Regions from separate parts of the Planococcus lenghuensis genome, predicted to be linked through region 3. Evidence: riboswitches for the same ligand, from Rfam matches in the RefSeq annotation. Region 3 holds a riboswitch; each other region holds the start of a gene.

Region 1 (3,127 bases), 490 kb from region 3:
TTTCTGCTGTTTACTTCCCTTGTTCCCGTACTTTCAATTCTCTTCTCAATATCTTCCCGCTGATTTTTGTTTTTGGCAGCTCTTCCAGGACTTCAATTTCCCGGGGGGCGGCATGGGCTGATAATTTATAGCGGACAAATTTCCTGATCTCTTCTATCAATGCCGGTTCATCGGTATAGCCCTTGTTTAAAACAATGAACGCTTTGACAATTTCTCCTCTTATCGGATCCGGTTTCCCGATGACGCCAGCTTCCGCAACCGCTTCATGTTCAATCAGTTTACTCTCCACTTCGAATGGGCCGATTCGTTCTCCTGATGAGTTGATCATATCGTCGCTGCGTCCTTGGAAGAACACATAGCCCTCTTCATCCTGATACGCCAAATCACCCGAAAGATACCAGTCTCCAAACTGAAAATAAGAGTGGTACTTTTCTTTATTTTTCCAGACCTCTTTCATGATTGCCGGCCAAGGCGCTTTAATAGCCAAATGACCAATATTGCCAGCTTGTTGCTGCACCCCATCCTCGCTTAGAATGCCGACTTCTATCCCAGGAAAAGGTCGCCCCATGGAACCGGGCTTAATGACTTCTGAAGGGAAATTGACGATCAATTGGGCTCCAGTTTCAGTCATCCACCACGTATCGTGAATGCGCACGCCTAATGTATTGATACCCCAATGAATGACTTCGGGGTTTAATGGTTCCCCGACACTCAGAATATGGCGCAATGAAGTGAGGTCGTACTTCTTTCGCGTGTCATCGCCTTCTGCTTTAAGCATACGAAAAGCAGTTGGTGCACTATACCAAACAGTGACGCCTGCTTTTTCGATAACTGAGTACCAGGAGTCAGCATCGAATCTTCCGCCATTTACTACAATTGTCGAGCGGTTTAGCCAGGGGGCAAAAATCGCGTAAACGGTGCCGGTGACCCACCCGGGATGCGCGGTGCACCAGTAAATATCGTTTTCCTGAAGATCGAGCACCCACTTGCCGGTTTGGTATTGCTGAATCATTGCCCGGTGCGCATGGACAATCCCTTTCGGTTTACCGGTTGATCCACTTGTGTAGTGGATGTTGAGGCCATCCTCCAAGTCCACCCATTCTGTCGGCTGATCTTCAAGTCGCGTATTTCGCAATAGCTCATTTAGCGAGATTTCCCGGTTTCCGCAAAATTCAGGCTCTGCTGTGACTAAGATTTTTTTCAAAGAAGGCAAGTCGTTTTTCGGAACCCGTTTCGCCAGTTCCGCATCGGTGATGATGTATTTCCCGTCACAGTCAGCAATTCTGTCACGGACCGCTTCTTCCATGAATGCTTCAAATAGAGGACCGGCAATTGCTCCTATTTTCACCGCTGCAATCATAGCAATGTAGCACTCCGGATTTTTCGGCAGGAAGATAAAGACAATATCTCCTTTTTTGACACCTTCCTTCCTCAGTGCAGCTGCAAGAAGATCTGTTTTTTCCTTCATTTCAGCGAAAGTGAGTTTCACTTCTTCCTTCCCGTTTATATAATGCAGCGCAGTTTTTTCTCCATAGCCGTCTTCCACATGCCGATCTATGCATTCATATGCCATGTTAACTTTCCCCGTACGGTGCCAGCTGAATTGGCGTTCAACCTCTTTCCAAGAAAAATCGGGCAACACCGCCTCGTAATTTGCAATATTATTGTTATAAGTTCCTTTTTTTATGGGTTTTAATACTTCAATCGTCATTTTTGCTCTCCTCCTAAATCTTACTAAACCTAGCTGAATTCCTTTTTCTCTTAATAAAATGAAAAACCCCTCTTCTCGCATGAAGAGGGGTTCATTCCTCTTCTCATCTTCCAGTCAAATTCATGACTGTAGGAATTAGCACCTTTGCAAGGAATTCCTTGCAGGTTGCCGGGTTTCACAGGGCCTGATCCCTCCACCACTCTTGATAAGAAGTTGCTTTATTTAGTTTGGTAAGTAATTAACTACAAATGAATTTACGAACCACTCAATTTGCCGAAAGAAAAAATTTCCCGAGAGAAAGCTCCACACTGTCCCTCTTAATCTTTCATATCGTCCATAAAGGCCGACATCTTTACATGTCTACTTGAGGATATCAGGCTTCATAGGAAGTCAAACTCCTCCACTGCTTTTAATAAGTGTACTTAGTAACGACTATTAAAAATCAATTGCCAACCATGTCGAGATTTTAATATAGTCGCAAAATAAAGTCAACAATTTTTAAATGTAATGATTTATCGTATGTGCTTGGCGCAAAGGGGAGCGTCAAGAATTATGTGTAAATGGCTAATCCCCAATCCTGCAGATCCTATTAAGTTGTCGGCTGCTCTGTCTACTTGAACATGGCCACCAATTCAGCACGTGCTGAATGAAAGCCACGGTGGCAGCTGGTGGCGTGCTTCTGGTTATACGTCTCAAACCGGGACACCAGGAAACGGTCCAGGGAATCCTCATTCGGAAACTGCTCCTTGCGCCGGCTGTACTTCTTGATTTCCTTGTTAAACGATTCAATGAGATTCGTCGAATAGATACTCGGCCAGATGGCAGCCGGGAAATCGTAAAACGTAAGCAGGTGCCCATTGTCAGCGAGCGATCTGGTGACCCGCGGATAGGCGGTTTTCCATTTGGCAATGAACGCAGCCAAGGCGTCCGCTGCCTTCTCCCGGTCTTCAGACCGGTATACCGCCTTGTAGTCCTCGCAGATTTCCGCCCGGTCCTGGACGCGCACTTTATGAGCGATATTGCGGGAGACATGGACGTGGCATGCCTGGTACTTCGCATCCGGATAGACACTGGCGATACAGTCAGTGATACCTTTCAGTCCGTCCGTGACGAACAGGAGGATTTCTTCCGTTCCCCGTTCTTTCAGGTCCTGGAGGACCTCTTTCCAGACGTAGGCTGATTCCGTCGGTGCGATCGTATAGGCGAGCACTTCCTTCGAGCCATCTTCCCGGATGCCGATGGCCAGATAGACCGCTTCCTTGGAGACCGTGTCGCGTTTGAGTGCGATATAGGTGGCGTCCAGGTAGACGCATACATAGCGCGACGCCAGCTGACGCGCCTTGAAGGCCTCCACGTGTTCGCCGACTGCGCGCGCCATATTGGAGACGGTCTGCGGTGTATAATGATGGCCGTACA
Region 2 (3,127 bases), 150 kb from region 3:
AACAGTTCAGGCTGACTGAGCTGATTGCCGGAAAGCGGGCGGGACAGCAAAATCAGAGGGGTTGAAAATCATGCCGAGGTGTGAGAACTGCGGCAGGAAATGGCCGTGGCGCGATGCTTTTATAAAATCCTGGTTTCTGATCAGTGGAAAGGCATGCCGGTATTGCGGCGTGAAGCAGTATGTTACACCATCCTCAAGACGCCGGATGGGATTTTTATCGATTATTCCGGTGGCTGTGCTGCTGCTGACAGAGTCGGTAATAGAAGTTAACCTATTAGACCATTTCTATATTGCAGCAGCAGTTGTCGTATTGATTGTTGCATTTCTGCCTTTTTCGATGGAATTGACAAGTGAAGAGCAGCCGTTATGGTGAGAAGTTATAACACACAAAAACGAGGAACAGGAGTCCTCGTTTTTGTGTGTTATTATTCAGTTATTCCACTTCCCGCAGAACTTTTTCAATCCCTGTTAAGCGCTCATTCAATTCACTGATCATTTGAGTCTGCTGCAGCTGAATGTCAGCATTCTCTTTATCAAGCTGGAGCCGTTCTTCGGCCCGCCGTTCTGTCCGGCGCACGAGCCGGACGACGTATACAATGACCGCCACCAGCAAAGCGAGCGGCAGAAGCGTGAACAGGAACATCGTGATGAGCGGGACTAACGGAACTAAACCTTCCATCGAAACACCCTTTCCGGATACTGTTTACTGGACATCTTTCAAAAACTTTTCAATCGTTGTCAATCGTCTGTTCAGACTCTGGAGCATCTCCAATTGTTGCGTCTGAGTTGCACTTTTTTCCTTATCGAGCTGAAGCCGTTCCTCTGATCTGCGTTCTGTCCGCTTTACCAGCCGGATAATATAAACAGCCGCCGCCACCGCGAGAATCAGCGGAATCAGCATAAAACCAATTGTCAGTAATGTGAAAATGAGATCTCCGGTGTTCATAACATTACTTTCCGTCATCCATTCAACTCCTTTGATCCGCAACTTTGGGCATGACGTCTTAATGATTTGCTATTCCCTTATGCAATTTACTCCTTTCGCTTAGCAGGGAGGCTGTCCCTGTGTTTTTCAATCACTTCTCCAGTCAACTGGAGATCGAACGGTTCAAGTTCATAGTACTTCATCGATTTCCCTGTATCGGAGACTTCATGGTACCCATTGATCAGTCCAGCTTCCTCCAATTTCTGCAGATGCAAGTAAAGGAGTGGACGGCTGATGCCAAGCTCACGGGAAAGCTGGCTGACATACTGCCGTTCGGCGTGAAGAATGGCGATGATCTTCAGCCGGTACGGATTTGATAAAGCCTCCAGCGTCTGCAGTAACTGACTTCCATTCATTATTTCTTTCATATGTAAGTATTTTATTACTGGTTAGAAGGAAATGCAAATGAATTTAGAAAATTATGTTATGTATCTGAAAAAGTTGCTTCTTAAGCTGTTTCCGGATAAAATAAAACGAATCATGAAACTACATACTGTATCACATCCTTATTAAGAGAGGCAGAGGGACTGGCCCAATGACGCCCGGCAACCGCTATTTTTTAAATAGCATGGTGCCAAATCCTGCGGAACATGAAAGTTCTGAGTGATAAGGAAGAGCTGACATCAGATGAAACTCTTCCTTTTTGACAGGGAAGAGTTTTCATTTTGTTGAAAAAGGGGGAGAAAAAATGAAATTGAATAAAGCTGAACGCATTAAACGCACCCGGGTTCCGGTGACCGATCCGGCACTCGGCGATCGGTTGCCGCCGGGCCAGGTATTAACAGAGCGGTTCCCGGTCCTCCATGAAGGTGACGTTCCGGAATATGATTTGAACACGTGGACGCTGAAAGTATGGGGACATGGCGGTGAGGAAATCATATTGTCGTATGAAGATATTCTCGGAATGCCACAGACGACAGTGACTCGGGATATTCACTGTGTAACGCGCTGGTCCCGTTTTGATAATACGTTTACGGGCGTGAAGTTTCAGGATTTGCTGAAGGAAATCGGCGTCACGCCGACCAGTGAATACCTCATGCTTCATGGCGATTACGATTATACAGCAAATGTGGCGCTGAGTGATTTGGACTGTGAGGATGTGCTGCTGGCACATTCACTCGACGGAGAACCATTGACGGCAAAGCATGGCTTCCCACTGCGGTTCGTCGTACCTCACCTCTATTTCTGGAAAAGTGTAAAGTGGATTCGCGGAATCGAATTTATTGGAGAAAATCAGCCTGGCTTTTGGGAACAGAACGGATTCCATATTAATGGAGATCCATTTAAAGAAGAACGGTTTTCAGGGGAAGATTTGGATATCCCGGAAGATGAATGGGAAAAGAAAGAATTTGACTGAATGAATAAGCCCAGCAGGTGACGATTTCTTGTTACCTGCCGGGCTTTTTTGCATTTTGCGGGAGCAACTTTTGCTGACAAAGAAGAATAGCGACGTGGAAAAGATTTATTAAGATAGGAAAAACGATTTTTTTAAACAAATCGTAAAAAGAAAGTTATTGTGTTCTTGCTTGGATTTTCCAATTTATCAATGAAAATAAGAAAGATTTCACATAGCAAACCTGCATAACAGCTTGGTTTCTTAATATAATGTAATATTATTCCATGTAAATTTTTCTCCTCTTTTATTTTCTATATTCTGAAAAATAATACAATAGACTAATTTAATTTGTCAGAAATAAGTGCTTTTAACCTATTTAAAAAACTCAGAATCTTTATATACTTGAAAACAGACAGTAAAAAACAACAGCAGCAACTCAGAGAGGAATGGACAATTTGATCAAAGTTTTATCGACAACAGCGTTAGTAACAGCATTAGCCGGAACTGCCGTATTCGCAGGAACAGCTGGGACAACTGATTCCGCAGCGGGGCAGCAGGAAGCAAAACCCAATTTAGAACTCGCTCATTATGTAGGAGCTTCTCCGGAACTTGCACAAAAAGCGAAAGAATTTGGTGTGGATGTATCCAAAGCAGATCCGGCTGAAAAAATCGCTAATCATGGTGCGAAGTTTGAACAGGCTGGCGATAACCACGTAGCTTATAAAGAAGCAACAGGCGATGTGCCGGTTCTTGTAATCTTGGCAAAATATAAAGATGGCGATGAACCAATAGGCGATCTGGAAGGA
Region 3 (3,127 bases):
GCCAAAATCCGGAGCCTGCAGGAAGAAGTGGGCCTGCCAAAAGATTTTTCGGACTTCGACATTCCCGAGGATTCACTGGAGCTGACCATCCGGGCTGTCCAGTCGGACCCGGCAGCCATGAACTTCCCGCTTCCGGCAGAACTGATTACGGAGATCGGACGGCGGGTCGCTTCCCTTCAAGTTCCGCAAGCAACATGAAAACACAAAAAAGACAGGCCCGAAAGCAAATTGCTTTCGGGCCTGTCTTTTATTTCAATTAAGCATTAACTTGTTCTTTCAACGCAGCGACTTTATTTGTCCGTTCCCATGGCAAGTCAACATCTGTGCGGCCGAAATGACCGTACGCAGCTGTCTGTTTGTAAATCGGGCGGCGCAGATCCAGCATCTTGATGATGCCGGCCGGGCGCAGATCGAAGTTCTGACGGACAAGTTCAATCAGCTTTTCTTCGCTTGCCGTGCCTGTGCCGAATGTATCGATGGAAATCGATACCGGGTGAGCCACACCGATTGCGTAAGCCAGCTGGACTTCACATTTGTCAGCGAGTCCGGCTGCCACAATATTTTTTGCTACATAGCGGGCGGCATAAGCAGCGGAACGGTCCACTTTTGTCGGATCCTTACCGGAGAACGCGCCTCCGCCATGACGTGCATAACCACCGTACGTATCCACAATGATTTTCCGGCCAGTAAGTCCGGCATCTCCTTGCGGTCCGCCGATCACAAAGCGGCCTGTCGGGTTGATGAAATACTTCGTTTCATCATCCAGCCATTTTGCAGGCACGACTTCATTAATGACATATTCTTTCAGATTGCGCTCAATCTGTTCAGATGTCACTTCCGGATGATGCTGTGTGGAAATAACGATTGTGTCAACGCGAACCGGTTTGCCATTTTCATCATATTCCACAGTTACCTGTGTTTTACCGTCTGGACGCAAGTATGGCAGAATTTCTTCCTTCCGTACTTCTGCAAGGCGGCGTGCCAATTGATGAGCCAAGCTGATCGGCAACGGCATCAATTCAGGTGTTTCATTCGTTGCATACCCGAACATGAGCCCCTGATCACCGGCGCCGATTGAATCGATTTCAGATTCCGTCATGCTGCCTTCACGCGCTTCAAGCGCTGTGTCAACACCTGCGGCAATATCGGCCGACTGTTCATCGATCGCTGTCAACACAGCGCTCGTTTCAGCATCGAAACCGTATTTTGCACGCGTGTAGCCGATATCCCGGACCGTCTGGCGGACCACTTTTGGAATATCCACATATGTGGATGTTGTAATTTCGCCTGCTACCAAAACCAGACCTGTTGTAACCGTTGTTTCACACGCAACCCGCGCGTTTGGATCTTCTGCCAGAATCGCATCGAGAATGGAATCCGAAATCTGATCGCAGATTTTATCCGGATGGCCTTCTGTCACCGACTCTGAGGTGAATAAACGTCTGTTTGCCAAATGAATTCCTCCTAAGACCTGATGCAAAGCACAGCTACTACTTATGCATTTGCACGTAATATACAGCAAATGAACCGGTACTCGTTTCCGTGTTCAGTCGGATCCCTTTAGGGATGACTTCAGCAGCTGAGGTATCTGCTTGTACACGAAGATTTAGAGGCATGCCAATAAAAAAATCCTTTCCAGTCGTTCGAGGAAAGGAAAGATAATCCGTAAGCGCCTTTCACTCTTATCGTCCAAGGCTTGTTCACCTTGCTTCAGGTTTGGCACCTTCGCCTCATTAGCCAGGTTGCCGGGTTTCGCAGGGCCTGTTCCCTCCACCAGCTCGGAATAAGAGTATCCGTTCAATTTTTCATCATACGGAAATGGCCAACCAATGTCAACGGTTTTCATCCAGCTTCCACTGAATTATTACACGGAAATTTAACCCTCAATTAGTATAGACTATTAGATATAATGTGTTATACTATTTCACATCAATAGCCGCTCGGCTGCCAGCCGACGCCATGGAAATATACATTCTCCCCGACTCGGGAATACTTGAAAAGGAAGGTACAAACTATGGTATCTGTGAACATCACGAACGAATTGAAGGATTTGCTGGATGGTCCCAATGTACATGTCCAACTATCAGTTCCGCAGCTTGTGGAACAGGCGACTTCCCGGGGGGAAGCATTATTAACCGCAGACGGAGCTATCAGTGCTGAAACCGGTAAGTATACCGGCCGGTCCCCAAAAGATAAATTCACCGTTGAAGAACCGTCAACCAAAGACCGCATTGACTGGGGAAGCGTGAACACACCGATTTCTCCTGAAAAGTTCGATACTCTCTATCAGAAAGTAATAGACCACCTCAGCAAGAAAGACGATTTATTCGTATTTAAAGGCTATGCCGGTGCCGACCCTGAATCGCGTCTGCCGATCCAGACGGTCAATGAATTCGCCTGGCACAATCTGTTTGCGCACCAGCTTTTCATCCGCCCGACGGCAGAAGAACTTAAGACACACGAAGCAGGATTCACTGTGATTTCGGCTCCGACATTTAAAGCAGACCCGGAAACAGACGGCACCAATTCCGAAACATTCATCATCGTTTCCTTTGAAAAACGAATCGTCTTGATCGGCGGCACGGAATATGCCGGAGAAATGAAAAAATCCATTTTCTCTGTCATGAACTTCCTACTGCCGCAGCAAGGTATCCTACCGATGCATTGCTCGGCCAATGTCGGTGAACACGGTGATGTTGCACTGTTCTTTGGTCTGTCAGGCACCGGCAAAACCACCCTTTCAGCTGATGCGGGTCGCCGGCTGATCGGGGATGATGAGCATGGTTGGTCAGATAACGGCGTCTTCAATATCGAAGGCGGCTGCTATGCAAAAACCATTAATTTATCCAAAGAAAATGAGCCGCAGATTTATGACGCAATCCGGTTCGGTTCAGTGCTCGAGAATGTCGTCGTTGATCCTGATACACGCGTCCCCGACTATGATGATGGTACGCTGACCGAAAATACCCGGGCTGCTTATCCGCTCCAGGCAATTGACAATATTGTCGATCCATCTGTAGCGGGCCACCCGAAAGCGATCATTTTCCTGACTGCCGACGCATTTGGTGTATTGCCTCCGATTTCCAAACTGACAAAAGAACAGGCGATGTACCATTTCCTGAGTGGC
Region 4 (3,127 bases), 1.8 Mb from region 3:
TTCAATTTATACGCCTCCAGTAGACAATGCTACGTAAAATGTATAAGATTCTGAGTACACATGCAACTTTTCTGACAAATGGAGGTTTAGCAATATGGAATTTTCTAACCGGCTGCAGCAATTGCCGACCCAATTTTTCGCCAAGCTGACGAAAGACGTCCGGCAGGCTGTCGCAGAAGGACGGGATGTCATCAACCTTGGACAGGGCAATCCGGATCAGCCGACACCGCCTCATATCGTAAAAGCGCTGCAGGACGCAGCAGCGGATCCGCAATCGCACAAATATTCCCCGTTTCGCGGCACCGATGAATTAAAAGAAACAGCAGCTGCCTTTTATAAGCGGGAATACGATGTTGATATTGATCCCGCCACCGAAGTGGCTGTCCTGTTCGGCACGAAGATCGGACTGGTCGAGCTTCCGCTATGCCTTATGAATGAAGGCGAGCTGATGCTGCTGCCGGATCCGGGTTATCCGGATTACCTGTCGGGCACCGCCCTCGCCGGTGTGCAATATGAAACAATGCCGCTGACCGGGGAAAATAATTTCCTTCCCGACTACAGCACCGTTCCTGAATCCATCAGTGATCAGGCAAAGCTGCTGTATCTCAATTATCCGAACAACCCGACCGGCGCGACTGCCACCCAGTCGTTCTTTAATGACACAGTCGCATACGCGAAGAAGCACGACATCGGTGTCGTGCACGATTTCGCTTATGGCGCAATCGGCTTTGACGGCATTAAACCGCCGAGCTTCCTGCAGTCCGAAGGCGCCAAAGACATCGGCGTCGAATTGTACACGCTGTCGAAGACGTATAATATGGCCGGCTGGCGGGTCGGCTTCGCGGTCGGTAACGCGCAATTTATCGAAGCGCTCAATCTGATTCAGGATCATTTATTCGTCAGTCTGTTCCCTGCGGTTCAGCATGCAGCGGCAGCCGCATTGAGCGGCAGTCAGGAACCTGTCGATGAACTAGTCGCATTGTATGACCGCCGCCGGAAAACGCTCGTGCGGGAAGGTGCGCGCATCGGCTGGAATTTCGATGCACCAAAAGGGTCCTTCTTTGCCTGGCTCCCGGTTCCGGAAGGGCTCACGAGCGTTCAATTCGCTGACCGGTTATTGAAAGAAGCCGACGTCGCGGTAGCGGCTGGCAGCGGGTTTGGAACGGGCGGCGAAGGCTACGTCCGGGTCGGCCTCCTTGTGGATGAAGACCGGATCGCAGAAGCGATGCAGCGAATTGCCAAACTGGATTTATTTTGACCGGCCGGATACGGCTTTCCGATTAACTGTTCAGAAAATTATAAACTAAGTGTTGACATCTTCAATTCCTAGCATTATGATAGGTTTTAAATTTAATAATTTCTTATCGAGAGAAGCCGAGGGACTGGCCCGTTGACGCTTCAGCAACCTCTGACATCGTCAGAAAGGTGCTACTTCCAGCAAGATTTATTCTTGAGAGATAAGAGCAGCATAATGCGACCCACTGCCCTCTTTTTCTCTTAACCGGAGAAAAAGAGGGCTTTTATTTTTCAGCCCACTAAAGAAAGGAAGATGAACATGAGTGAAATCGTCATATTATCCGGGAGTCCGTCCGAATCTTCACGGTCGGAAACCGTTCTGCATTATTTAGGTTCACTGCTCCAACAGGAAGGCTTTTCCGTCACCCATTTATCAGTCCGGGATGTGCCCCAGGAGGATTTATTCACCGGCAGGTTCGACAGCCCGGCCATTGCGGAAATCAGCACGTTGATCCATGACGCGAGTGGCGTAATTGTCGGTTCCCCCGTCTATAAGGCAGCTTATTCCGGCGTCCTGAAAGCCTTGCTTGACCTGCTGCCGCAGGACGCGCTGCAGGATACACCAGTCCTGCCATTGATGACCGGCGGCAGTCCGAATCACCTGCTTGCGCTCGAATATTCGCTGAAACCGCTGCTCGCCACATTGAAAGGGCAAAACCTGAAAGGCGTTTATCTGGTGGACAGCCAAATCGACAAGTCGAACCCGGCGCAGCCGATCCTGGAAGATGACGTCCGGCAGCGGCTCACGAAGCAGCTCGCCTATTTTGTGAAAATCATCGGTAAACAGCAGGAAAGCCTGCGATAGCACATACGAGCAAAAGGAGGAATCATACATGACCAATAAACGGATCTACTTGAACGCATTCGATATGAATTGCGCGGGACACCAATCGCCCGGACTGTGGACACATCCGGAGGACGAATCTCATAAATATAAAGACAGTGAATACTGGATTGAATTGGCGAAGCTGCTGGAGAAAGGCAATTTCGATGCCGTTTTCCTAGCGGATGTCCTTGGCACTTACGATGTCTATGACGGATCCCGTGATGCTGCGGTCCGGCAAGGCGCCCAATCACCTGTCAACGATCCACTGTTGGTCGTGCCGCTCATGTCAGCTGTGACTAAGCATTTAGGGTTCGGTGTAACGGCTTCGGTCACACACGAACACCCTTACACGTTCGCCCGCCGCATGTCGACACTCGATCACCTAACGAACGGCCGTGTCGGCTGGAACATCGTCACTTCTTACTTGAAAAGTGCAGCCGTTAACATCGGTAAAGAAGATCAGATCAAGCATGACGAGCGCTATGACATTGCAGAAGAATACCTTCAAGTCGCCTATAAATTATGGGAAGGCAGCTGGGAGGACGATGCGGTCATCCTCGATAAAGCGAATGGCGTCTACACGGATCCTTCAAAGGTCCATGATATCGGCCACGAAGGGTATTATTATAAAGTTCCGGGTGCTCACTTGACGGAACCTTCCCCACAGCGCACGCCTGTCCTTTATCAGGCAGGTGCTTCCAAAAAGGGCGTGGCGTTTGCCGGGAAACACGCCGAATGCGTCTTTATCGGTCCGCCCAATATCGAAGCAGCCAAAGGGTCTGTCCAAAAAATACGGGCAGAAGCGGAAAAAGCGGGGCGGAACAAAGAGGATGTCAAGATTCTCAGCCTGCTGACACCGATCGTCGGAAGAACAGAGGAAGAAGCACATGAGAAATTCAACGACTATAAAAAGCACATCAGCCACGAAGGCGCACTCGCCTTGTTCGGCGGCTGGACCGGCATTGATTTGTCCGCCTACGCACCGGATCAGCCCCTCGAGTATAT

The links. Region 3 has a riboswitch for S-adenosylmethionine ahead of metK (methionine adenosyltransferase). Riboswitches for the same ligand answer to the same signal wherever they lie in the genome.
Region 1: it holds a riboswitch for S-adenosylmethionine, as region 3 does, so the genes downstream of both, acsA (acetate--CoA ligase) here and metK (methionine adenosyltransferase) in region 3, are expected to answer to the same signal.
Region 2: it holds a riboswitch for S-adenosylmethionine, as region 3 does, so the genes downstream of both, B0X71_RS05590 (sulfite oxidase-like oxidoreductase) here and metK (methionine adenosyltransferase) in region 3, are expected to answer to the same signal.
Region 4: it holds a riboswitch for S-adenosylmethionine, as region 3 does, so the genes downstream of both, ssuE (NADPH-dependent FMN reductase) here and metK (methionine adenosyltransferase) in region 3, are expected to answer to the same signal.

Annotation. Positions count from the first base shown of each region.
Region 1 is NZ_CP019640.1:1,721,651-1,724,777, reverse strand. It holds gene acsA (acetate--CoA ligase) at 11-1,711, opposite strand; SAM riboswitch class I at 1,812-1,923, opposite strand; gene B0X71_RS08805 (IS256 family transposase) at 2,322-3,127, opposite strand, start outside.
Region 2 is NZ_CP019640.1:1,089,410-1,092,536, forward strand. It holds gene B0X71_RS05570 (TIGR04104 family putative zinc finger protein) at 71-373, shown strand; gene B0X71_RS05575 (hypothetical protein) at 434-679, opposite strand; gene B0X71_RS05580 (hypothetical protein) at 704-964, opposite strand; gene B0X71_RS05585 (ArsR/SmtB family transcription factor) at 1,033-1,341, opposite strand; SAM riboswitch class I at 1,489-1,598, shown strand; gene B0X71_RS05590 (sulfite oxidase-like oxidoreductase) at 1,680-2,342, shown strand; gene B0X71_RS05595 (M6 family metalloprotease domain-containing protein) at 2,777-3,127, shown strand, end outside.
Region 3 is NZ_CP019640.1:1,236,437-1,239,563, reverse strand. It holds gene B0X71_RS06415 (iron-containing alcohol dehydrogenase) at 1-198, shown strand, start outside; gene metK (methionine adenosyltransferase) at 257-1,453, opposite strand; SAM riboswitch class I at 1,680-1,790, opposite strand; gene pckA (phosphoenolpyruvate carboxykinase (ATP)) at 2,015-3,127, shown strand, end outside.
Region 4 is NZ_CP019640.1:3,152,517-3,155,643, forward strand. It holds gene B0X71_RS15970 (carbon-nitrogen family hydrolase) at 1-5, opposite strand, end outside; gene B0X71_RS15975 (pyridoxal phosphate-dependent aminotransferase) at 95-1,258, shown strand; SAM riboswitch class I at 1,359-1,464, shown strand; gene ssuE (NADPH-dependent FMN reductase) at 1,556-2,101, shown strand; gene B0X71_RS15985 (LLM class flavin-dependent oxidoreductase) at 2,130-3,127, shown strand, end outside.